2 linked regions of the Mesorhizobium shangrilense genome follow. Each later gene encodes a partner of the first gene's protein in a complex. Links are inferred from orthologs where the notes say so. Each region holds a gene or a part of one and is shown in the gene's direction. Other genes may lie near its edges.

What was found. The genes of interacting proteins can lie anywhere in the genome.
Region 2: the proteins of hfq (region 1) and katE are in contact, whole or in part, in a crystal structure (PDB 3VU3), measured with the Escherichia coli proteins. The link is inferred for Mesorhizobium shangrilense from one-to-one orthologs.

Annotation. Positions count from the first base shown.
Region 1 is NZ_JAQGPN010000001.1:2,924,639-2,932,505, forward strand. The notes cover bases 2,416-5,276. They hold hfq (RNA chaperone Hfq), read left to right. Parts: upstream 2,416-3,652; coding sequence 3,653-3,901; downstream 3,902-5,276. Other genes in these bases: trkA (Trk system potassium transporter TrkA), read left to right, coding at 2,416-2,579; PD284_RS14130 (D-amino-acid transaminase), read left to right, coding at 2,650-3,513; hflX (GTPase HflX), read left to right, coding at 3,902-5,276. Also shown: nitrogen assimilation response regulator NtrX, read left to right, coding at 1-1,196; more of trkA, read left to right, coding at 1,203-2,415; more of hflX, read left to right, coding at 5,277-5,278; mazG (nucleoside triphosphate pyrophosphohydrolase), read right to left, coding at 5,291-6,112; CopM family metallochaperone, read right to left, coding at 6,195-6,551; manganese-binding transcriptional regulator MntR, read right to left, coding at 6,665-7,123; PD284_RS14160 (multicopper oxidase domain-containing protein), read left to right, coding at 7,429-7,867. UniProt on the Escherichia coli protein: RNA chaperone that binds small regulatory RNA (sRNAs) and mRNAs to facilitate mRNA translational regulation in response to envelope stress, environmental stress and changes in metabolite concentrations.
Region 2 is NZ_JAQGPN010000001.1:1,613,693-1,616,931, forward strand. The notes cover bases 114-3,033. They hold katE (catalase), read left to right. Parts: upstream 114-477; coding sequence 478-2,589; downstream 2,590-3,033. Other genes in these bases: PD284_RS08010 (Crp/Fnr family transcriptional regulator), read left to right, coding at 114-314; PD284_RS08020 (cysteine hydrolase family protein), read left to right, coding at 2,608-3,033. In the rest of the region: more of PD284_RS08010, read left to right, coding at 1-113; more of PD284_RS08020, read left to right, coding at 3,034-3,216.

The DNA of each region.
Region 1 (7,867 bases):
TGCAAGGGTCCCGCCTCGATGGCCTGGCGATTCTGGACAAGATCAAGACCATGCATCCGGAGCTGCCGGTGGTCATGATCTCGGGCCACGGCAACATCGAAACCGCGGTCTCGGCCATCCGGCGCGGCGCTTACGACTTCATCGAGAAGCCGTTCAAGGCCGACCGCCTGATCCTGATCGCCGAGCGCGCCCTGGAAACCTCCAAGCTGAAGCGCGAGGTGTCGGATCTGCGCCAGCGCAGCGGCGACAGTTTCGACCTGATCGGCAAATCGCCGGCGATGAACCATTTGCGGCAGACGATCGAGCGCGCGGCGCCGACCAACAGCCGCATCATGATCATCGGGCCGTCCGGCTCGGGCAAGGAGATGGTGGCGCGCGCCATTCATGCACAGTCGTCGCGCAAGACCGGTCCGTTCGTGTCGCTCAACGCCGCGACGATCACGCCGGAGCGCATGGAAATCGAGCTGTTCGGCACCGAATCCAACGGCGGCGAGCGCAAGGTCGGGGCGCTCGAGGAGGCCCACCGCGGCATCCTCTACCTCGACGAGATCGCCGATATGCCGCGCGAGACGCAGAGCAAGATCCTGCGCGTGCTGGTCGACCAGCAGTTCGAGCGCGTCGGCGGGACCAAGCGGGTCAAGGTCGACGTGCGCATCATCTCGTCGACCGCGCAGAACCTGGAGGGCATGATCGCCGAGGGGCGGTTTCGGGAGGATCTGTACCACCGCTTGGCGGTGGTCCCGGTCATCGTGCCCGGGCTTTCGGAGCGCCGCGAGGATATCCCGTATCTTGTCGATCACTTCATGCTGCAGGTGGCGAGGCAGGCCGGCATCAAGCCGCGGCGGATCGGGGACGATGCGCTGGCCGTGCTTCAGGCGCACAACTGGCCGGGCAACGTGCGACAGCTGCGCAACAATATCGAGCGCCTGATGATCCTGGTGCGCGGCGACGACGTCGACGCGCCGATCACCGCCGACCTGTTGCCGCAGGAGATCGGCGACGTGATGCCGCGCGCGCCCAACCAGTCGGACCAGCACATCATGGCGCTACCCCTGCGCGAGGCGCGGGAGATGTTCGAGAAAGAGTATCTGATCGCCCAGATCAACCGGTTCGGCGGCAATATCTCGCGCACGGCCGAGTTCATCGGGATGGAGCGTTCGGCGCTCCATCGCAAGCTGAAGTCGCTCGGGGTCTAGGCGCTCATGCGGGTCATAATTTGCGGCGCCGGCCAGGTTGGTTACGGCATTGCCGAGCGGCTGGCCGCAGAACGGAACGACGTGTCGGTCATCGACACCTCGGCGCAGCTCATCCAGGCGGTGCGCGACTCGCTCGACGTGCGCGGCTTCGTCGGACACGGCTCGCATCCCGAGGTGCTGGAGGCGGCGGGCGCGCAACAGGCTGACATGATCATCGCGGTGACGTTGCATGACGAGGTCAACATCGTCGCCTGCGAGATCGCCCACGCGCTGTTCAACGTTCCCACCAAGATCGCGCGGATACGGGCGCAGTCCTATCTCCAGCCCCAGTATCAGGACCTGTTCTCGCGCGATCACATGCCGATCGACGTGATCATCTCGCCCGAGCTCGAGGTGGGCGAGATGGTGCTGAGACGCATCGCGCTGCCGGGCGCGACCGACGTCGTTCGCTTCGCCGAGGGCAAGATCATCATGGTGGCAATCGAATGCCTTGAGGATTGCCCTGTCATCAATACGCCGCTGAAGCAGCTCACGGAACTGTTTCCGGACCTGCCGTCCACCGTGGTGGGGGTCGTACGGGGCGACAGCCTGTTCGTGCCGCATTCCGCCGACCAACTGATCGCTGGCGACCTCGCCTACGTGGTGACGCAGAAGGATCAGGTGCGGCGCACGCTCAGCCTGTTCGGACATGACGAGCAGGAGGCAACCCGGATCATTATCGCCGGTGGCGGCAACATCGGCCTCTACGTCGCGCGCACCATCGAACAGAGGCAGAGCCGGACCCGCATCAAGCTGATCGAGGACCAGCGCGAGCGGGCCGTCAGGATCGCCGACGAACTGCGGCGCACTGTGGTGCTCAACGGCAGTGCGCTCGACCAGAAGCTGCTCCTCGAGGCCGATATCCACGACGCCGACCTGATGGTGGCGCTGACCAACAGCGACCAGGTCAACATCCTCTCAAGCGTCATGGCCAAGGGCCTGGGCTGCAAGGCCAGCCTCGTGCTTCTCAACAGCCCGGCCTATCACGGTCTATCCAAGACGCTCGGCATTGACGCATACGTGAATCCGCGCTCGGTCACCATTTCCCGTGTGCTTCAGCACGTGCGTCGCGGGCGGATCCGCGCCGTCCACAGCATCCAGCAGGGATTGGCCGAGATCATCGAGGCGGAGGCGCTGGAGACGTCGCCTCTGGTCGGCACGGCGCTGCGCGACCTCGAGCTGCCCGACGGCATGCGGATCGGCGCGATCTTCCGTGACGGACAGATGATCTCGCCCAGCGGCTCCGTGCACATCCGTCCGAAGGACCGCGTCGTCATCTTCGCCATGCAGGGTGCGGTGAAGCAGGTCGAGCAGATGTTCCGCGTCAGTCTGGAATTCTTCTGAGTTCGCGATTTGGCCGTTACCGCCAGCCGGGAATCGCTTAAGCCTCCCCTGTCTTTCAAGGAGTTCGGACATGCCTCGTATCGCCTATGTGAACGGCCGCTATGTGCCGCATCGCGAGGCGATGGTGCATGTAGAGGACCGCGGTTATCAGTTCGCCGACGGCGTCTACGAGGTCTGCGAGATTTCGCGCGGCTTCATCGTGGACATGACGCGGCATCTCGACCGCCTGGACCGTTCGCTGCGCGAGCTTCAGATCGCCTGGCCCATGTCGCGAAAGGCGCTGCACATCGCGATGTCCGAGGTCATTCACCGCAATCTGGTCCGCGATGGCCTGGTCTACCTCCAGGTGACGCGCGGCGTCGCCCCGCGCGACCATGCTTTTCCCGCGCCTGGCGTCAGACCGAGCATCGTCATCACGGCGAAGCGACTCGACACCGTCGCCGGCGCGAAGCGCGCCGCGACCGGTCTCGATGTCATCACCGTGCCTGAGAACCGGTGGGAGCGCGTCGACATCAAGACGGTCGGCCTGCTCCCCAACGTGCTGGCCCGGCAGAAGGCGAAGTCGGCGGGCGCTCACGATGCCTGGTTCGTCGATCCCGATGGCACGGTGAAGGAGGGGGCATCGAGCAACGTCTGGATCGTGACGAAGGACAATGTGCTGGTAACGCGCCAGGCCGAAACAGGAATACTGCGCGGCATCACCCGCACGACCGTGTTCGACGTCGCCCGGAAACTCGAGCTCAAAATCGAGGAACGCAACTTCTCGCTTGATGAGGCAAAGGCAGCGAAAGAGGTGTTCATGACATCGGCGACGACGGTGGTCATGCCAGTCGTATCCATCGACGGGCACAGTGTCGCCAACGGACACCCGGGCGCTACAACGCTTTTGTTGCGCGAGGCATTTTTTGACGTTGCGGAACGAAGTCCAGCCTGATAACGGCTCTATTCGATTTAAGACACAATGAGACCTTTCCACTTGTTTCGGGTTTCGACGCAAGTGGCTGGAACTTGACACCACGCCGCTAAACTGGCGCAGTGCCAACCAGGCAAAGGGCGGCGAAAGACAAGAAGCAATGGCGGAACGTTCGCAGAATCTTCAAGACCTCTTTCTGAACTCGGTTCGGAAGAGCAAGAACCCACTGACGATCTTCCTGATCAATGGCGTCAAACTGACCGGTGTCGTAACGTCGTTCGACAATTTCTGTGTGTTGCTGCGCAGGGACGGCCATTCGCAGCTGGTCTACAAGCATGCGATCTCGACGATCATGCCGAGCCAGCCCGTGCAAATGTTCGATGCCGAGGAAAACGGCCGGGAAAGCTGATTGAAAGCAGAAAATCGCCGGGCTAGCCCCCAGAGGGCGGACGATACAGGATCGGACGCGACTGGTGCGCGCGCCGTTGTGGTCGTGCCGATCCTTGCACGTCATCACTTGCGTGAGGATGAAACTGCCCAGCAGACCCGCCCGCGGCTGCAGCGCTCCGCGGACGCGCGGCTCGAGGAGGCAGTAGGCCTCGCCGAGGCGATCTCCCTCGACATCGTTCATGCTACAATTGCCACGGTGAACGAGCCGCGGCCTGCCACGCTGCTTGGCGCCGGCAAGGTCGACGAGATCACCGAGATCATAAAGGAAAACAAGGCGGAGCTGGCGATCGTCGACCATCCGCTGACGCCTGTGCAGCAGCGCAATCTGGAGAAGGCGTTCAACGCCAAGGTGCTCGACCGGACCGGCCTGATCCTTGAGATTTTCGGCGAGCGGGCTCGCACCAAGGAAGGCGCGCTGCAGGTGGAACTCGCGCACCTGAACTACCAGAAGGGGCGGCTCGTGCGCAGCTGGACCCACCTGGAGCGGCAGCGCGGCGGCGCCGGCTTCCTCGGAGGCCCCGGCGAAACACAGATCGAGGCCGACCGCCGCATTCTCCAGGATAAGATCCTGAAGCTGAAGCGCGAACTGGAAACGGTGCGGCGCACGCGCGACCTTCACCGGGCAAAGCGCAAGAAGGTGCCGTTCCCCGTGGTCGCCATCGTCGGCTACACGAATGCCGGCAAGTCCACCCTCTTCAATCGCCTGACGGGTGCGGACGTGCTGGCCGAGGATATGCTCTTCGCCACGCTGGACCCGACGCTGCGCCGGGTGCGGCTGCCTCACGGCACCATCGTCATCCTGTCCGATACAGTCGGGTTCATTTCGGACCTTCCGACCCACCTTGTCGCGGCCTTCCGCGCGACCCTCGAAGAGGTGGTGGAAGCGGACGTCGTCATCCACCTGCGCGACATTTCGGACCCGGATACTGCGGCGCAGGCGGCGGACGTGGAACAGATACTTGCCGACCTCGGCGTCGATGCAAAGGACGAAGCGCGCGTCATCGAAGTCTGGAACAAGGTCGATCTGCTCGACGATGCGAACCGTGCGCGGCTGCTGGAGGCGGGAAGCAATACGCCGCTCGCCATCTCGGCGGCGACGGGCGAGGGGGTGGAGGCGCTCGTTGCCGCCATCGAGCAGCGCGTGGCAGGCGGTCTGGAACCCGTCGTCGTGACGCTGCAGCCCAACCAACTCGCGTCCATCGATTGGCTTTATCGCAACGGACAGGTGGTCGAACGCACCGACAATGACGATGGCAGCGTTACGCTGACGCTCCGTGCTACGGCCACCGCGCGCCAATCGATCGAGGAGCGCTTGTCCAGACGGGCGGCCGAGTAGCGCGGGAACGACCTATTTGCGCTTGGCGTCCTGCCAGAGCGCTTCCATTTCCTCGAGCGAGGCGTCATCCAGGTTCCGCCCTGCGGCCGTGAGCGTCCGCTCCACGCTATGGAATCGGCTGCGGAATTTTTCGTTGGTCCCGGCGAGCGCTGCCTCGGAATCAACCTTCAGGTGGCGTCCGAGATTGACGACCGCAAACAGCAGGTCGCCAAACTCGTCCTTGATTGCAGCGTGGTCGCCCGCGGCCATTTCTGCGCGCAGCTCGCCGATTTCCTCCTCGATCTTGTCGAGGATAGGCGCGGCTTCCTGCCAGTCGAAGCCGACCCTGGCAGCCTTCTCCTGCAGTTTCAGGGCGCGCGTGAGGGAGGGCAGGGCGACCGGTACGTCATCAAGGTATCCTGAGCCGCCTAGTTCGGGGTCAAGGCCGAGCGCGACGTGGCGGGAGCGGCGTTCGGCTTTCTCCTCTGCCTTGATCCGGTCCCACATGCCCTTGGCCATGCCGGCACTTCTGGCCTTTTCGTCGCCGAAGACATGCGGATGACGGCGTATCATCTTCTGTGTGATCGCCTCCACCACATCGCCGAATTCGAAGGCTCCCTGCTCCTCGGCCATGCGGGCGTGGTAGACGACCTGCAGAAGAAGGTCGCCGAGCTCTTCGCGCAGATCGGCCAGGTCGCGCCTGGCGATGGCGTCGGCGACCTCATAGGCCTCTTCCAGCGTGTAAGGGGCGATGGTCTCGAAGGTCTGTTCGACGTCCCAGGGACATCCCGTCACGGGCGTCCGCAGAGCGGCCATGATCTCGATCAGGCGGGAAATGTCCTTGGAGGGCTTCATCGCTGCACCGTAGCCGGATTGTACGCCCGGCGCAGCGCCGGACGCTCAGGGCGTCCGGCTTGTCCACAATCCGCAGGTCAGATCAATCCGGATTCTTGGCCAGCCATGCCTTCATCTGTCCGATTTCGGCTTCCTGCGCCTTCACGACCTCTTCGGCGAGTGCACGGATCTCCGGATCCTTGCCGTGTTCCAGCACGATCCTGGCCATGGCGACAGCGCCTTCGTGATGCGGAATCATGGAAAGCACGAAGTCGCGGTCGGCATCACCGGAAAGCTCCACGGCCATGGCCTTGTGCATGTCTTCATTGGCCTTGGCGAAGGCCTCCGCGGCGGCGCTCGGCGCAGCGGCTCCGTGGCCCAAATGTGCGTCCTGGGCATAGGCTGCACCGCTGATGGCGAGGGAGATGGCGGCTGCTGCGGTGATGAGATGGTGCTTCATGTTCCTGCTTCCAGTCCATTCGAGTCGATACCGGGACTGCCCGATGGCTCGCACGTAGTCGTTCCACCTACTGGAAGGTCAATGTCACGACTTCGTGAATCGCGAGGGAGCCCTCATTTCCCGCTGCGGGCCAGGAAGGCGCGGAAGGCTTCCAGCGTCTCGGCGCTCACGTGATGCTCAATTCCCTCGGAGTCGATGCGCGCAGTTTCCGGACTGATGCCCAGAGCGCAGAGGAAGGACTCGACGACCTGATGCCGGTCGCGGCTCATTTCGGCGAGCTCCCGCCCTTCGGCCGAAAGAAACACGCCGCGATAGGGCCGTTGCTGGATCAGCCCGTCGGCAGCCAGCCGCTTCAGCATCTTGGCGACGGTCGGCTGTGCTACGCCCAGCCGCTGCGCGATGTCGACCTGGCGCGCCTCGCCGCCTTCGTCGATCAGATCGGCGATCAGTTCCACGTAGTCCTCGACGAGTTCGGTGCGGCGGTTGTGGCGCGTCTGCCTAAAACTCTCGACGCGCGTTTCCGCATCGATCGGGTCGCTGGGCTCTACAATCGTCGGATTCTCGTCGCTCACTACCAGCTCTGCTCCTTCGCTGCGATAAAGTGTAGCCTCGGCTATTTCTCATAGAGCGGCGTTTTGAATCTTTCCAGATGATTCCGTGTCGCAGGCTGTTCGCCGCGAAAAATATAGCCATTGCTATAATTAAGCGATTGTGCTCTTCTTGTTCGTCATTGCTAACAGGGGTGGATTTCATGCGACGGTGGTTGCCGTTCGATCTCAGTCGACGCGGTTTTTTGGGGGCCGGTATCCTCGCGGCCGGAGGCGCGGCCTTGAGCGCGCGCAACGCAGCCGGTCAGGCGACGCATGATCACAGCACCATGCGGGCGGCCCAGCAGGCTTCGACGGCAGGCCATGCGGCCAAGCAGGATCACCTGACGGCGCATGGGGCGATGATGACCGTCGGCGAAGTCGACAATGCACGCAACGGTTTCGACCCTACCGCCATGCTGACGGACTGGGACACCGGCGAAGTGACCAAGCGGTCGGATGGCCGCACCGTGCGCACATTCGAGGTCACAGGCGAAGACAAGGAGATCGAGATCGCGCCGGGGGTGATGTTCCCGGCCTGGACCTACAACGGTCGCGTGCCCGGTCCCGCGCTGCGCGCTACGGAAGGCGATCTGCTGCGCATCGTCTTCAAGAACTACGGATCGCATCCGCATTCGATGCACTTTCACGGCATCCACTCCGCGCGGATGGATGGCGTTCCCGGGGCCGGCGTCATCGATCCGGGAGAAGAATTCGTCTACGAATTCG
Region 2 (3,239 bases), 1.3 Mb from region 1 along the record:
GAAACTGGATAGCAGGCATGGGTCGACGCCTGGCCATCGATCATCTCGCGCATTTTGTGTGCGAACTCTATACGCGGCTCCAGAGCCGAGGCCTTGTGGATGGTTTTTCGTTCCCCTTTCCGGCGACGCAAGCGGAGCTGGGGGACATCCTCGGCTTTTCGACGGTTCACGCGAACCGGACACTCCAGGACCTTCGCAAGCTGGGCCTTGTTCGTTGGGAAGCGGGCAGGATCACGGTTGAAGACTACGACGAACTGGCGGCGCGATCCGGCTTCAACCCCGCCTATCTCAACCTGCAGCGCGAGCCGCGTTAGCCGGCTGTTTTCCGACATCCCTCCGGCCAAGCCTCATCTCGTGCCTTGGCCGATGCCCCATGTGTCGCCACGCAGCACGCCGTGAGGCATTCCGGGAACGAAACCCCCTGCGCCGCATTGTGAAAACACGCGCCCTTGCGCCTCTCTCCTGAAGGAAACAGACATGGCCAAAACGTCGATGCGGTCGCCTGACGGGCGAGCAACCATTCACGATCAGAGATTGGAACGTGGCCAAGGTGGAGAACTCCATCAGGTGGCGGAGGGCGACGTCCCGGTGATGACCACCGCCCAGGGCGGCCCGGTCGCTGATGATCAGAACACCTTGAAGGTCGGCGCACGCGGGCCGACGCTCATCGAGGACTTTCATTTCCGCGAGAAGATCTTCCATTTCGACCACGAACGCATCCCTGAGCGCGTCGTGCACGCACGCGGCTACGGGGCGCACGGGTTCTTTGAAACCTACGAGTCCCTGGCCGCTTACACGCGGGCCGACATCTTCCAGCGCCCCGGCGAAAGGACCCCGGTTTTCGTCCGTTTCTCTACGGTGGCCGGCTCCAAGGGTTCCTTCGATCTCGCCCGCGACGTACGCGGCTTCGCCGTCAAGTTCTATACCAAGGAAGGCAACTGGGATCTGGTCGGGAACAACATTCCCGTCTTCTTCATCCAGGACGCCATCAAGTTTCCCGACGTCATCCATTCGGTGAAGCCGGAGCCTGACCGCGCCTTCCCCCAGGCGCAGTCGGCGCATGACAATTTCTGGGACTTCATCAGCCTGACGCCGGAATCGATGCACATGATCATGTGGGTGATGTCGGACCGGGCAATCCCGCGCTCCTTCCGATTCATGCAGGGCTTCGGCGTTCACACCTTCCGGCTGGTCAACGCCAAGGACGAATCCACTTTCGTGAAGTTCATCTGGAAGCCGAAGCTCGGCATGCAGTCCGTGGCCTGGAACGAAGCGGTCAAGATCAACGGAGCCGACCCCGACTACCATCGGCGCGACCTGTGGGAGGCGATCCAGTCGGGCAACTTCCCCGAATGGGAACTGAATCTGCAGCTCTTCGACCAGGACTTCGCCGACAGCTTCGATTTCGACGTCCTCGATCCCACCAAGATCATTCCCGAGGAGGTGCTCGAGCCCATTCCGGTCGGGCGTCTGGTTCTCGACCGCATGCCCGACAATTTTTTCGCTGAGACGGAGCAGGTCGCGTTCATGACACAGAACGTTCCCCCTGGCATCGACTTCTCGAACGATCCGCTGCTGCAAGGCCGGAATTTTTCCTATCTCGATACCCAGCTGAAGCGGCTCGGAAGCCCAAACTTCACCCACATTCCGATCAACGCGCCGAAGTGCCCGTTCCATCACTTCCAGCAGGACGGTCACATGGCGATGCGCAATCCAGTCGGCCGTGCAAACTACCAGCCGAACTCATGGGGCGAGGGGCCAAGGGAAAGTCCGCTTCACGGGTTCTCCACGTTCGCGAACCCCGAGGAGGGGCCGAAGGTTCGCCTGCGGGCGGAGAGCTTCGCCGACCACTACAGCCAGGCGCGGCAGTTCTTCATCAGCCAGACCGACGTCGAGCAGCGCCATATCATCATGGCGCTGACTTTCGAGCTCAGCAAATGCGAGAACCCGGCCATCCGCGAGCGCATGGTCGCGCACCTGCTCAACATCGATGAGACCCTCGGCAAGGCGGTGGCCGACAGGCTGGGCATCGCAGAACTGCCCGAGCCGGCCGACGCCGCAGTCCAGACGCGCGACGACCTTCCTCCGTCGCCGGCCCTGAGCATCCTCGAGAACGGGCCTGGCAGCTTTGAGGGCCGTAAGGTCGGAGTGCTGGTCAGCGAGCAAGCAGACGCCAGCCTGCTGAAAGAATTGCAGGCGGCGATCGAGGCGGAGGGCGCCGTCATGGAAGTGATCGCAGCCAAGGTGGGCGGCGTCGAGGCTTCCGACGGCAGTTGGATTGCCGCCAGGCACATGATCGACGGCGGGCCGTCGGTGTTGTTCGATGCGGTTGCACTGGTGCTGACCGGGCCCGGGGCCGAGCGCCTGGTGAACGAAGCCACCGCCCGGGATTTCGTGGCCGACGCGTTCGCCCATTGCAAGTTCATCGCTTTCACGACCGAGGCGACGCCGCTGATGGAAATGGCGGGAGTCGATCCGGAGGCGGATGAGGGCATGATTCCGCTCGACGATGGGGGAGCCGTCGCCGAGTTCATGCAAGCCTGCCGGGAACTGAGATTGTGGTCGCGGGAAGGCAGCGTCAAACTCTAGAGATCCGGGGGGCGACGCATGGCAGCGCGCGGACTTGTCCACGGGCCGCTTGGCGGCAACTGCATCCACCTCTGCGTGGACATGCAGCGCCTGTTCGGGCCGGGCGGCCCTTGGCCCGTTCCCTGGGTGGAAAAGGTGCTTCCTGCAATCGAGGAACTGACCGGCAGGCATCCCGACAGGACGATCTTCACACGCTTCATCCCCGCCGTCCGGCCGGGCGAGGGGCCGGGGATGTGGGCGCGCTACTATCAACGCTGGGCCGCGGCGACCCTCAGCAACATTGATCCGGCCCTGGTGGAACTGGCGCCTTCGCTGGCGCGGTTCGTGCCGCCTGCGAAGGTTCTCGACAAGCGCGTCTACTCGCCCTGGACAGAGGGCGGCCTGGACGCGCTCCTCCACGGCTCAACAATCGATGCGCTTCTTGTCACCGGCGGCGAAACCGACGTGTGCGTGCTGGCGACAGTGCTGGGCGCCATCGACCGCGGCTTCCGGACGGTGATCGTAACCGACGCCATCTGCAGTTCCGCCGACCAGACGCACGATGCACTGATGGAACTCTATCGTTCGCGTTTCAGCGAGCAGGTAGAGGCGGTCACGATGGAGGAAGTTATTGATGGTTGGCGCTAAGTGACGCTGACGGGGAGGGAGAT